3 regions of the Streptomyces sp. NPDC006235 genome follow, and region 1 is predicted to be linked to each of the others. Evidence: riboswitches for the same ligand, from Rfam matches in the RefSeq annotation. Region 1 holds a riboswitch; each other region holds the start of a gene.
The links. A riboswitch is a leader RNA that binds a small molecule or an ion and turns the genes downstream of it on or off. The one in region 1 is predicted to bind cobalamin.
Positions count from the first base shown of each region.

Region 2: another riboswitch for cobalamin. It lies ahead of ABZ192_RS19605 (energy-coupling factor ABC transporter permease); the one in region 1 lies ahead of ABZ192_RS05775 (cobalamin biosynthesis protein).
Region 3: another riboswitch for cobalamin. It lies ahead of ABZ192_RS08885 (ABC transporter substrate-binding protein); the one in region 1 lies ahead of ABZ192_RS05775 (cobalamin biosynthesis protein).

Region 1 is NZ_JBEXSR010000003.1:368,074-371,337, forward strand. It holds gene ABZ192_RS05770 (cobyric acid synthase) at 1-810, opposite strand, end outside; gene ABZ192_RS05775 (cobalamin biosynthesis protein) at 807-1,748, opposite strand; cobalamin riboswitch at 1,847-1,981, opposite strand; gene ABZ192_RS05780 (hypothetical protein) at 2,122-2,343, opposite strand; gene ABZ192_RS05785 (inorganic phosphate transporter) at 2,378-3,264, opposite strand, start outside.
Region 2 is NZ_JBEXSR010000015.1:82,004-85,267, reverse strand. It holds gene ABZ192_RS19610 (protein kinase) at 1-1,254, shown strand, start outside; cobalamin riboswitch at 1,323-1,530, shown strand; gene ABZ192_RS19605 (energy-coupling factor ABC transporter permease) at 1,560-2,261, shown strand; gene ABZ192_RS19600 (energy-coupling factor ABC transporter substrate-binding protein) at 2,258-2,632, shown strand; gene cbiQ (cobalt ECF transporter T component CbiQ) at 2,638-3,264, shown strand, end outside.
Region 3 is NZ_JBEXSR010000005.1:276,062-279,325, forward strand. It holds gene ABZ192_RS08880 (iron chelate uptake ABC transporter family permease subunit) at 1-649, opposite strand, end outside; gene ABZ192_RS08885 (ABC transporter substrate-binding protein) at 646-1,662, opposite strand; cobalamin riboswitch at 1,731-1,921, opposite strand; gene ABZ192_RS08890 (CoA-binding protein) at 2,003-2,431, shown strand; gene ABZ192_RS08895 (APC family permease) at 2,566-3,264, shown strand, end outside.

The DNA of each region.
Region 1 (3,264 bases):
CGGAACGGCGCACACGGCGACGCGCAGCACGTCCTCGCCGACCGGCGGGGCGACGACGGACTCCCGGACCGTCCCCCGCAGGGAGACGCGCAGCCCGTCCTCCTCGTCGATCCCCAGCCCGTGCCGGAAGGGCAGGACGCCGTACGTCCGCCGCCCGGTGAGGCGCTGGAGCATGTCGAGCCCCGGCTCCAGCAGGGAGACGTCCCCCCGGAACTTGTTGACGAGGAACCCGGCGACGCACTCCTGGTCCTCGGGCGACAGCAGCGCGACCGTCCCGAAGAACGAGGCGAACACACCGCCCCGGTCGATGTCGCCGACGACGAGCACGGGGAGCCCGGCGCCCCGGGCGATCCCCATGTTGACGATGTCGGTCCGCCGCAGATTGATCTCGGCCGGACTGCCCGCCCCCTCACAGATCACCGCGTCATACGTGCCCCGCAACTGCTCCAGGCAGTCCAGCACGGTCCCGAGCAGCTTCTGCTGCCGTCCGCCGTGGTAGCCGCGTGCGCTGAGCTCCCCGACCGGCTTGCCCAGCAGCACGACCTGGCTGCTGCTCTCGCCTCCGGGCTTGAGCAGCACCGGGTTCATCTGCGCGGTCGGCTCGACGCGGCAGGCCTGCGCCTGCATGGCCTGCGCCCGCCCGATCTCGGCGCCTTCCTTCGTGACGAAGGAGTTGAGGGACATGTTCTGCGCTTTGAAGGGCGCGACCTTGACGCCCTGCCGCACCAGCCATCGGCAGATCCCGGCGGTCACGACGCTCTTGCCCGCGTCGGAGGTGGTACCGGCGACCAGAAGCCCACCGCCCGTCATGACGTACGCCCTTTCGCGATGCGGCGCGCGGCGACACAGACGCCGAGCGCGAGCCAGCCGACACGCCTGGACAGCCGTACGGCCCGTTCGATGTCCCGGGTGGCGACGGCGCGCCCGGCCGTGTTGAGCACGGGCCGGTGCTCGACGCGCCCGCCGTACGACAAGGTCCCGCCCAGCCGTACCCCGAGCGCCCCCGCGAACGAGGCCTCCACGGGCCCGGCGTTGGGGCTCGGATGCTTGGCGGCGTCGGCCCGCCAGGCCTGTACGGCTCCCTGTGGATCGTCGCCTGCCAGGGTCGCGAGCACGGCGGTCAGCCGGGCCCCCGGCCAGCCCGCGAGATCGTCCAGCCGGGCGGAGGCCCACCCATAGCGCCGGTACCGGGCCGACTTGTGCCCGACCATGGCGTCGAGGGTGTTGACGGCCCGGAACCCGAGGAGCCCCGGCACACCGCCGACGGCCCCCCACACGAGCGCCCCCACGACCGCGTCGGAGGTGTTCTCGGCGACGGACTCGACCACGGCCCGGGCGATCCCGTCGGCGTCGAGCGCCTGCGGATCCCGCCCGCACAGATGCGGCAGCCGCGCCCGGGCGCCGTCGACGTCCCCCGCCTCCAGGGCACGCCCGATGGCCTGTGCCTCCCGCGCGAGTGAAGTCCCCCCGACCACGGCCCAGGTGGCGGCACTGGTCAGGGCGACGGAGGCGACGGCGGAGTTCCGCACGGCACGCGCGGCGACGCCCCCGAGCGCGACGGCTCCTCCGGCGCACACCGCGGTGTGCAGGGCGCCCCACCCCCGGTGGTCCCGCCACAACACCCGTTCCACGGCGCCCGCGGCCCGTCCGAACACGGCGACCGGATGCCCCCGGCGGGGATCGCCGAGCAGCAGGTCACCGATCAGACCGGCGGCGGCGCCGTACGCGAAGACGCGACCGGCACCCATGGGCTCAGCCGGCCGCAGGAGTGGTCAGGGGTGGGGTACTGAACCTCGATCGGCAGCCGCGCATGGCGATATGTCCTCACTCAGGGTGTCCACGCCCTGGTTCGACTAGACCGGCGGTGAGAGTTCCTGGCTCCCGGGGATTGCTACCCCGGTGACAGTGGCGGGACCGCGCCGGACTTCCACCGGCTTCCTCTCCTGCCGCCGTTAATGGCCCCGGCAGTCCACCACGGCCGGGTTCAGCCGTCAACTTGCCGTTGACCTGCGAGGGGAGAGTGTGCAGAAGCCCACACCACCACCCCCTGGCACACGACGACCGGGCGGGACAGGACCGAAGTCCTGTCCCGCCCGGCGGGAACCTCGTGCGGTCGGGCCGTCAGGCCACGATCAGATAGATCCCGTATCCCACAGCCGCCGCGCACGCGGCGAAGCACGCGTACGCGCCGGTGACCGCGAGGCCCGCGGAGCCGCCCTGGGCCACCGCCCGTTCGCGGCGGGACAGGCCGGTGATGCCGAGGGTGAACAGGCCCACCAGGGCCACGGTGACCACGAGGCTGACGCCGAAGACGGAGCCGAGGGCCGCCCAGTCGATCTTCATATCGGAGACTCTTCCTTGTTACCGGTCGGCGGGGTCAGACGGTGGTCGTCGTCGAGGGCGTCCGCTCGGCGGCGGCCTGGGCCGGGAACGACGGCACCGGGTCCTCCGTCGCCGTGCCGGCCGGCGGCGGCGTCACCGCGGCCATCGCCGTGGTCACCACACCGGCCGGCTCCGCCTCGTCGGCGTCGTTGACGTTGGTGTGGTCGACGACCTCACGCCGCGAGAGCTTCCAGATCGCCGCGCTGGAGGCGACGAGGAAGACGGCCACCACCGCGGTGCCCCAGCTGCCGAAGCCGGTGACGTACTCGGCGAGCGCGCCCACCAGGGCCGCCGCCGGCAGCGTCAGGCCCCACGCGACGAACATCCGCGTCGCCGTCGACCAGCGGACGACACCGCCCTTGCGGCCGAGCCCCGCGCCCATCACCGAGCCGGAGACGGAGTGGGTGGTGGAGAGGGAGAAGCCGATGTGCGAGGAGGCCAGGATGACCGTGGCCGCGCTGGTCTGGGCGGCGAAGCCCTGCTGCGGCTGGAGGTCGGTCAGGCCCTTGCCCATGGTGCGGATGATGCGCCAGCCGCCCAGGTACGTGCCGAGCGCGATGGCGATGCCCGCCGAGAGGATGACCCACATGGGCGGGTCGGAGTCGGGGGCGACGGCGCCGCCGGCGACCAGGGCGAGGGTGATGACACCCATCGTCTTCTGGGCGTCGTTGGTGCCGTGGGCCAGGGAGACCAGACCCGCGGAGGCGATCTGGCCGGCCCGGTAGCCCTTCTCGGAGGCCTTGCCGTCGGCCTTCTTGCCGAGGGAGTACGTCAGCCGGGTCGCGAGCATCGCCGCCATGCCCGCGACCAGCGGGGCGGCGATCGCCGGGATCAGGACCTTGGTGACCAGCACGTCGCCGTGGACCGCGCCGACGCCCGCCG
Region 2 (3,264 bases), on a different contig from region 1:
GAGTACGACAACCGGCTGTACCTGGTGATGGAGCTGGTCGAGGGCGACAGCCTCGCCCGGGTGCTGTCCGCCTCCGGCGCGCTCCCCGCCGAGCAGGTGGCCCGACTCGGCGCGCAGGCCGCCGCCGGACTCGCCGCCGCGCACCAGCAGGGCATCGTGCACCGGGACGTCAAACCCGCCAACCTCCTGCTGGACGCGGGCGGCACGCTGAAAATCGGCGACTTCGGCATCGCGCGTTTCCTCGACGACCCGGGCGCCGCGCTCACCGCCACCGGCCAGATCGTCGGCACCGGCCTCTACCTCGCGCCCGAACGGGCCCTGGGCCGGCCCGCGGGTCCCGCCTCCGACATGTACTCCCTGGGGTGCGTGCTCTACCAGCTCCTCAGCGGCCGCCCGCCGTTCCAGGCCGACACGGCCGTCGCGCTGCTGCACCAGCATCTCGACAACGCCCCCGTACCGCCCCGGGAACTCGGTGTCGCCGGTCTGCCGCCGGCCTTCGAGAGCTACCTCCTCGCCCTGCTCGCCAAGCAGCCCGAGGACCGGCCCACGGCGCAGCAGGCCGCCGAGTGGTTCGCCGGGGGCGCCTGGCGGGGGCTGCCCGAGCCGCTGCCGGAGGCGGTGTCGCCGGGGCCGGCCTCCGGGAGCGGGCCGTACGCGGCATCCCCGGGGCCGGCCTCCGGGAGCGGGCCGTACGCGGCGTCAGCGGGGCCGTCGTCCGGGCCGGGACCGTACGCGGCGGCCGACACCGGCGCCCCGGCCGGGCACGCGCTGCCCACGGGGTCCCGGACCGCCCCGGGCGGGCGTTCCCGTCGCGCCGCGCCCCGCAACAATCTCGGCAACCACCGGAGAACGGCCGCGGTGGTGGCCGCGGCGGCCGTCTTCCTCGCCGCGATGCTCGCCGGCATGCAGATGTTCTCGCCCGACGACACCGCGACGGAGGGCACGGAACCCGAGGCGTCCCCGTCCGCGAGCAGCCCGGCCGCCCCCTCGCCCGGCGACTCCGCCGACTCCGCCGACCCGCTGGCCTCCGCACCGGCGGCCGCCACGACTCCGGCCGCCGGCACAGTGGCCGATGTCACCCCCTCCCCCACGGCCCCCGGCACCCCGACCCTCGCCGAACCGACGCCCGGCCCCACCAGCCCGACTCCGGAAGTGAGCAGCGGCCCGCCTGAGAAGGCGGACAAGTCCCGGCGGGAACAGCCTCCGCGGTCCGGGGAGGACGGGGAGGACGAGGGCGACGAGGGTGACGACTGAGCCCTCCCGCGCCGGTGTGCGAGCGGTCGCCCCTTCACGCGCCCCCTCGCGCGCCCCCTCGGCTGGCTTGTCATGGCCCTTATCTCGGCATTACTGTCACCACGCCTTGGTGAACGGGAAATCCGGTGTGATGCCGGTGCGGCCCTCGCCACTGTGATCGGGAAGTCCGGCTCCAGCCCTCGCGGGCAGCCACTGGGTTCTCACGAACCCGGGAAGGCGGAGTACGGGCGGTGGGACCCGTGAGCCAGGAGACCGGCCAAGGCGCGTCAACCATCCACGAGGTGCTGGAGAGGGTCTGCTGAGCCATGCACATTGCCGAGGGTTTCCTTCCTCCGGCGCACGCCGTCGCCTGGGGCGTCGCGTCCGCGCCGTTCGTCCTCCACGGAGTCCGGTCGCTCACCCGTGAGGTGCGCGAGCACCCCGAGAGCACTCTGCTCCTCGGCGCCTCCGGCGCCTTCACGTTCGTCCTGTCCGCGCTGAAACTGCCGTCCGTCACCGGCAGTTGCTCCCACCCCACGGGCACGGGCCTGGGGGCCATCCTGTTCCGGCCGCCCGCCATGGCCGTGCTGGGCACCATCACCCTGCTCTTCCAAGCGCTGCTGCTCGCGCACGGCGGTCTGACCACGCTCGGCGCCAACGTCTTCTCCATGGCGATCGCCGGCCCCTGGGCGGGCTACGCGGTGTACCGGCTACTGCGGCGCTACGACGTGCCGCTGATGGTCGCCGTGTTCTGCGCCGCGTTCGTAGCCGACCTGTCCACCTACTGCGTCACCAGCGTGCAGCTGGCGCTCGCGTTCCCCGACCCGGGCAGCGGGTTCCTGGGCGCGCTCGGCAAGTTCGGCTCCATCTTCGCCGTCACCCAGATCCCGCTCGCGGTGAGCGAGGGACTGCTGACGGTGCTCGTGATGCGGCTGCTGGTGCAGTCCAGCAAGGGCGAACTGACCCGGCTGGGTGTGCTCCTCGCCGACAAGCAGTCCCGGAACGAGACCCAGGAGGTGGCCCGATGAGCAAGAACACCAAGATCAACCTCCTGCTGCTGCTCGCCGTGGCCGCGCTCGCCGTGCTGCCGCTCGCCCTCGGCCTCGGCGACCACAAGAAGGAGCCGTTCACGGGCGCCGACGGCGAGGCGGAGACGGCGATCACCGAGATCGAGCCGGACTACGAGCCCTGGTTCTCGCCCCTGTACGAACCGCCGTCCGGTGAGATCGAGTCGGCGCTGTTCTCCCTCCAGGCGGCCCTCGGCTCCGGTTTCCTCGCCTACTACTTCGGACTGCGCCGGGGCAGACGGCAGGGTGAGCTGCGGGCGCTGGAGCGGGAGCGGGACTCCGGGAACCCGGCGGACGGTACCGCCGAGGAGTCCACGGCCGAAGGGGCCTGAGCCGCGTGCTGCCGATCGACGCGGCGGCGCACAGCAGTCGCTGGCGCCGCCGCCATCCCGTGGACAAGGCCGTGCTCGGGCTGGGGCTGACCCTCCTGGCGATCTCGCTGCCGCCCTGGCCGGGCGCGGCTCTGGTGCTGCTGACCGCCCTGGTGGTGCTGCTGGGTCCGGCGGGCGTGCCCTGGATCCGGCTGTGGCGGGCCTACCGGGTGCCGCTGGGCTTCTGCGTGACCGGCGCGCTGACGCTCCTCGTGCAGGTCGGCGGGCCGAACGGTTTCGTCTCCCTCGCCGGTGACGGGCCGGTCCGGGCCGGGGAGTTGCTGCTGCGCACCTCGGCGGCGTCCCTGGGGGTGCTGCTGTTCGCGTTCACCACGCCCATGTCCGACCTGCTGCCGCGGCTGGTCCGGGCCGGGGTGCCCGCGCCGGTCGTCGACGTGGCGCTCGTGACGTACCGGATGAGCTTCCTGCTGCTGGACTCCGTGCGCCGGGTCCGTGACGCGCAGGCCGCCCGGCTCGGGCACACCACGCGGGCCGCGGCCTGGCGGTCCCTGGGCGGTCTCGGCGCCACCGCGTTCGTCCGGGCCTTCGACCGGGCGGTCCGCCTCCAGGCCGGTCTCGCCGGGCGCGGCTAC
Region 3 (3,264 bases), on a different contig from region 1:
CATACGACAGGCACACCACCAGCGCCACGGCAAGGACGGCCAGGCACAGCCACACGTCGGTCCAGCCCGCGCCGCCGAGCGAGCCGAGGAGCCAGAACAGCACGCCCCGGGTCGTCTCGGCGTCGGCGGCGGTCATCACGACGAAGGAGGTGAGCGCGGAGAAGAGCTGCATGGCGGCGACGCCCGCGAGGACGACCCGGTCGGTGGTGCCGCCGAGGGTGTGGCTGAGCAGCAGCACCAGGGCGAAGGACACCAGGGCGCCGAGGAACGCGCCCGCGGACACCGAGACGGCGCCGCCGCCCACGCCCAGGACGACGACCACGACCGCGCCGGTGGAGGCGCCGGAGGACACCCCGAGCACGAACGGGTCGGCGAGCGGGTTGCGCAGCAGCGACTGCATCACCGCCCCGCAGACGGCCAGTCCGGCCCCGCACACGGCCGCGAGCAGCGTGCGCGGCAGCCGCAGCTGCCAGACGATCCCGTCGCGGATCGGCGTCAGGTCCGAGCTGCCGAGTCCGAGATGGGCCGCCACTGCGGACCAGACGTCCGCGATCCGTATGTCGGCCGGGCCGACGGTGATCGCCAGGGCCAGGGAGACGGCCAGCAGCAGGACCCCAGCGGCGCCGAACCCGAGCCCGCGGACGGTCACTTCACGAGCCCGAACGCGCGCAGCTTGGCGGCGACCTGTTCCACGCCCTCGACCGTGCGGATGGTCGGGTTCATGGCCTGACCGCTGAGCAGCACGTACCGCTTGTGCCTGACCGCGTCCATGTTTCTGGTGACCGGGTTGGACTCCAGGAAGGCGATCTTCTTCGCGGCCGACTCGGCGGTCTGCGACTTGCGGGTGAGGTCGCCGATGACGAGGACGTCGGGGTCGCGTTCGGCGACCGTCTCCCAGTTGATCTGCGGCCACTCCTCGTGCGTGTCGTCGAAGACGTTCTTCGCCCCGAGGGCCCGGGTGATGATGCCGGGCGCTCCGCAACAGCCCGCCATGTAGGGCGACTCGGAGTTGGCGAACCAGTACAGGAGGGTGACGTCGGAGGCGTGGACGCCCCGCGTGGCCTTCGCCATGCGCCGCTGGAGGGAGGCCACGAGCTGGTCGCCCCGTTCCGGCACCCCGAACACGGTGGCCAGGTCGCGCACTTCGCCGTAGATGGTGTCGATGCCCAGCGCCTTGTCGCGCGCGCCGTCCCCGTCACCGGAGTTGTCCTTGCCGGCGCAGTCCGACGGGGAGACGTACGTGGGGACGCCGAGCTTCTCGAACTGCTCGCGGGTGGCGACGCCGCCCCGGCCGAGGGTGGAGACGAAGGACGCCGCGACGAAGTCGGGGCCGGTGTCCAGGACCCGTTCGAAGGACGGGTTGTTCTCGGCGATGCGCGGCACCTTCGCGTTGGCCTTCGCCAGCCCCTTCATCACGGGGTCGGTCCAGGTGGCGGTGCCCGCGAGACGGTCGGCGAGGCCGAGGGAGAGCAGGATCTCGGTGGTGCCCTGGTTGAGGGAGACGGCGTGCTTCGGCGGGGCCTCGACGCGCACCTCGTGGCCGCAGTTGTCGAGCGTGACGGCGGCTTTCGTCGTGGTGGCCGGCGGGTCGCCGCAGCCGGCCAGGAGCAGGGCGCCGGCCGCGAGCAGGACGGTGGCACGGGCGGGTGGGGCGAGGGGCACGGAAACCAGTCCTCAGTCGTCGAGGGCTCGATCGCGGAGCCCGGTCGTACGGTGCTCCCCCGCCGCGTACGGCCGCGGGGGCCGCCAGCAGGTCTTCGGACTCGGGTTCGTCCGGTGCGGAGCGCCTTCCCGGACGTCACACGCGACGTCCAGTGGCCGAGGCCCCGCCCGTCCCCCTCACCGCTGCGCGTCAGTTCCGGATTCGCACCGGATTCCCTGACCCACCTACATGGGTTCGACTGGCCTCGGCAAGCTATCACGGGGACTGCGCGGGAATCACCGCGCACCGTACGTCGTTGTGCGGACAACAGTTCTTCCGCGACTCTCCAGGAGGCCACCGGTGTACGGCGACGAGGCAACGGTCCGCAGGATCCTCACCGAGCTCGGCGACACCTGGGCCGTGGTGGGCCTGTCGTCGAACCAGCGGCGCGCGGCCTACGGCGTGGCCGAGGTGCTCCAGCGTTACGGCAAGCGCGTCGTGCCCGTGCATCCGAAGGCGGAGACGGTGCACGGCGAGCAGGGGTACGCCAGTCTCGCGGACATCCCCTTCGACGTGGACGTCGTGGACGTGTTCGTGAACAGCGATCTCGCCGGAGCGGTGGCGGACGAGGCGGTCGCGAAGGGCGCGCGGGCCGTGTGGTTCCAGCTCGGCGTCATCGACGAGGCGGCTTACGACCGGACCCGTGCCGCGGGCCTGGAGATGGTGATGGACCGCTGCCCGGCGATCGAGATCCCACGACTTCCTCATCACCGCGTACAGAATTCCTGAAGCGCTTTCCAGGAAATGCCCGCGCCCGGTCAAGGCTGCACAACGCGCCTTCTGCCGCCGGTTGACCGATTCCTAATCTGAGGCCTCTTGCTCGCAGAACTCACCGAGTTCTTTTACGAGAGGCCCCTTGATTCATGGTGAGCGTCGACCAGGCAGCAGCGGGGGTAAAAGGGGGGCCCGGCGGATTGCGCCGGGACGTCGGACTGATCGGGCTCATGTGGGCGTCGGTCGGTTCCATCATCGGCTCCGGGTGGCTGTACGGAGCCGAGAAGGCGGTCGTGGCGGCCGGCCCCGCGGCGATCCTGTCGTGGCTGATCGGCGCGGTCGGGATCGTGCTGCTGGCCCTGGTGCACGCGGAACTCGGCGGCATGTTCCCGGTCGCGGGAGGCACGGCGCGGTATCCGCACTACGCGTTCGGCGGACTGGCCGGCATGTCCTTCGGCTGGTTCTCCTGGCTCCAGGCGGCGACCGTGGCACCGATCGAGGTCGAGGCCATGATCGGTTATGCCGGGCACTGGCACTGGGCGCAGGGCTTCCAGCACGCCAAGGACGGCACACTGACGACCAGCGGGTTCGTCGTCGCCGTGCTCCTCATGGCGGTCTTCGTCGTGATCAACTTCCTCGGTGTGCGGCTCCTGGCGCACACCAACAGCGCCGCCACCTGGTGGAAGGTGGCCGTGCCGCTGGCCGCCATCTTCATCATCGCGGCGGGCAACTTCCACCCGGGCAACTTCACCGAGCACGGCTTCGCCCCGTTCGGCGCCCACGGCGTGCTGAGCGCCGTCAGTTCCAGCGGCATCATCTTCGCCCTGCTGGGCTTCGAGCAGGCGATC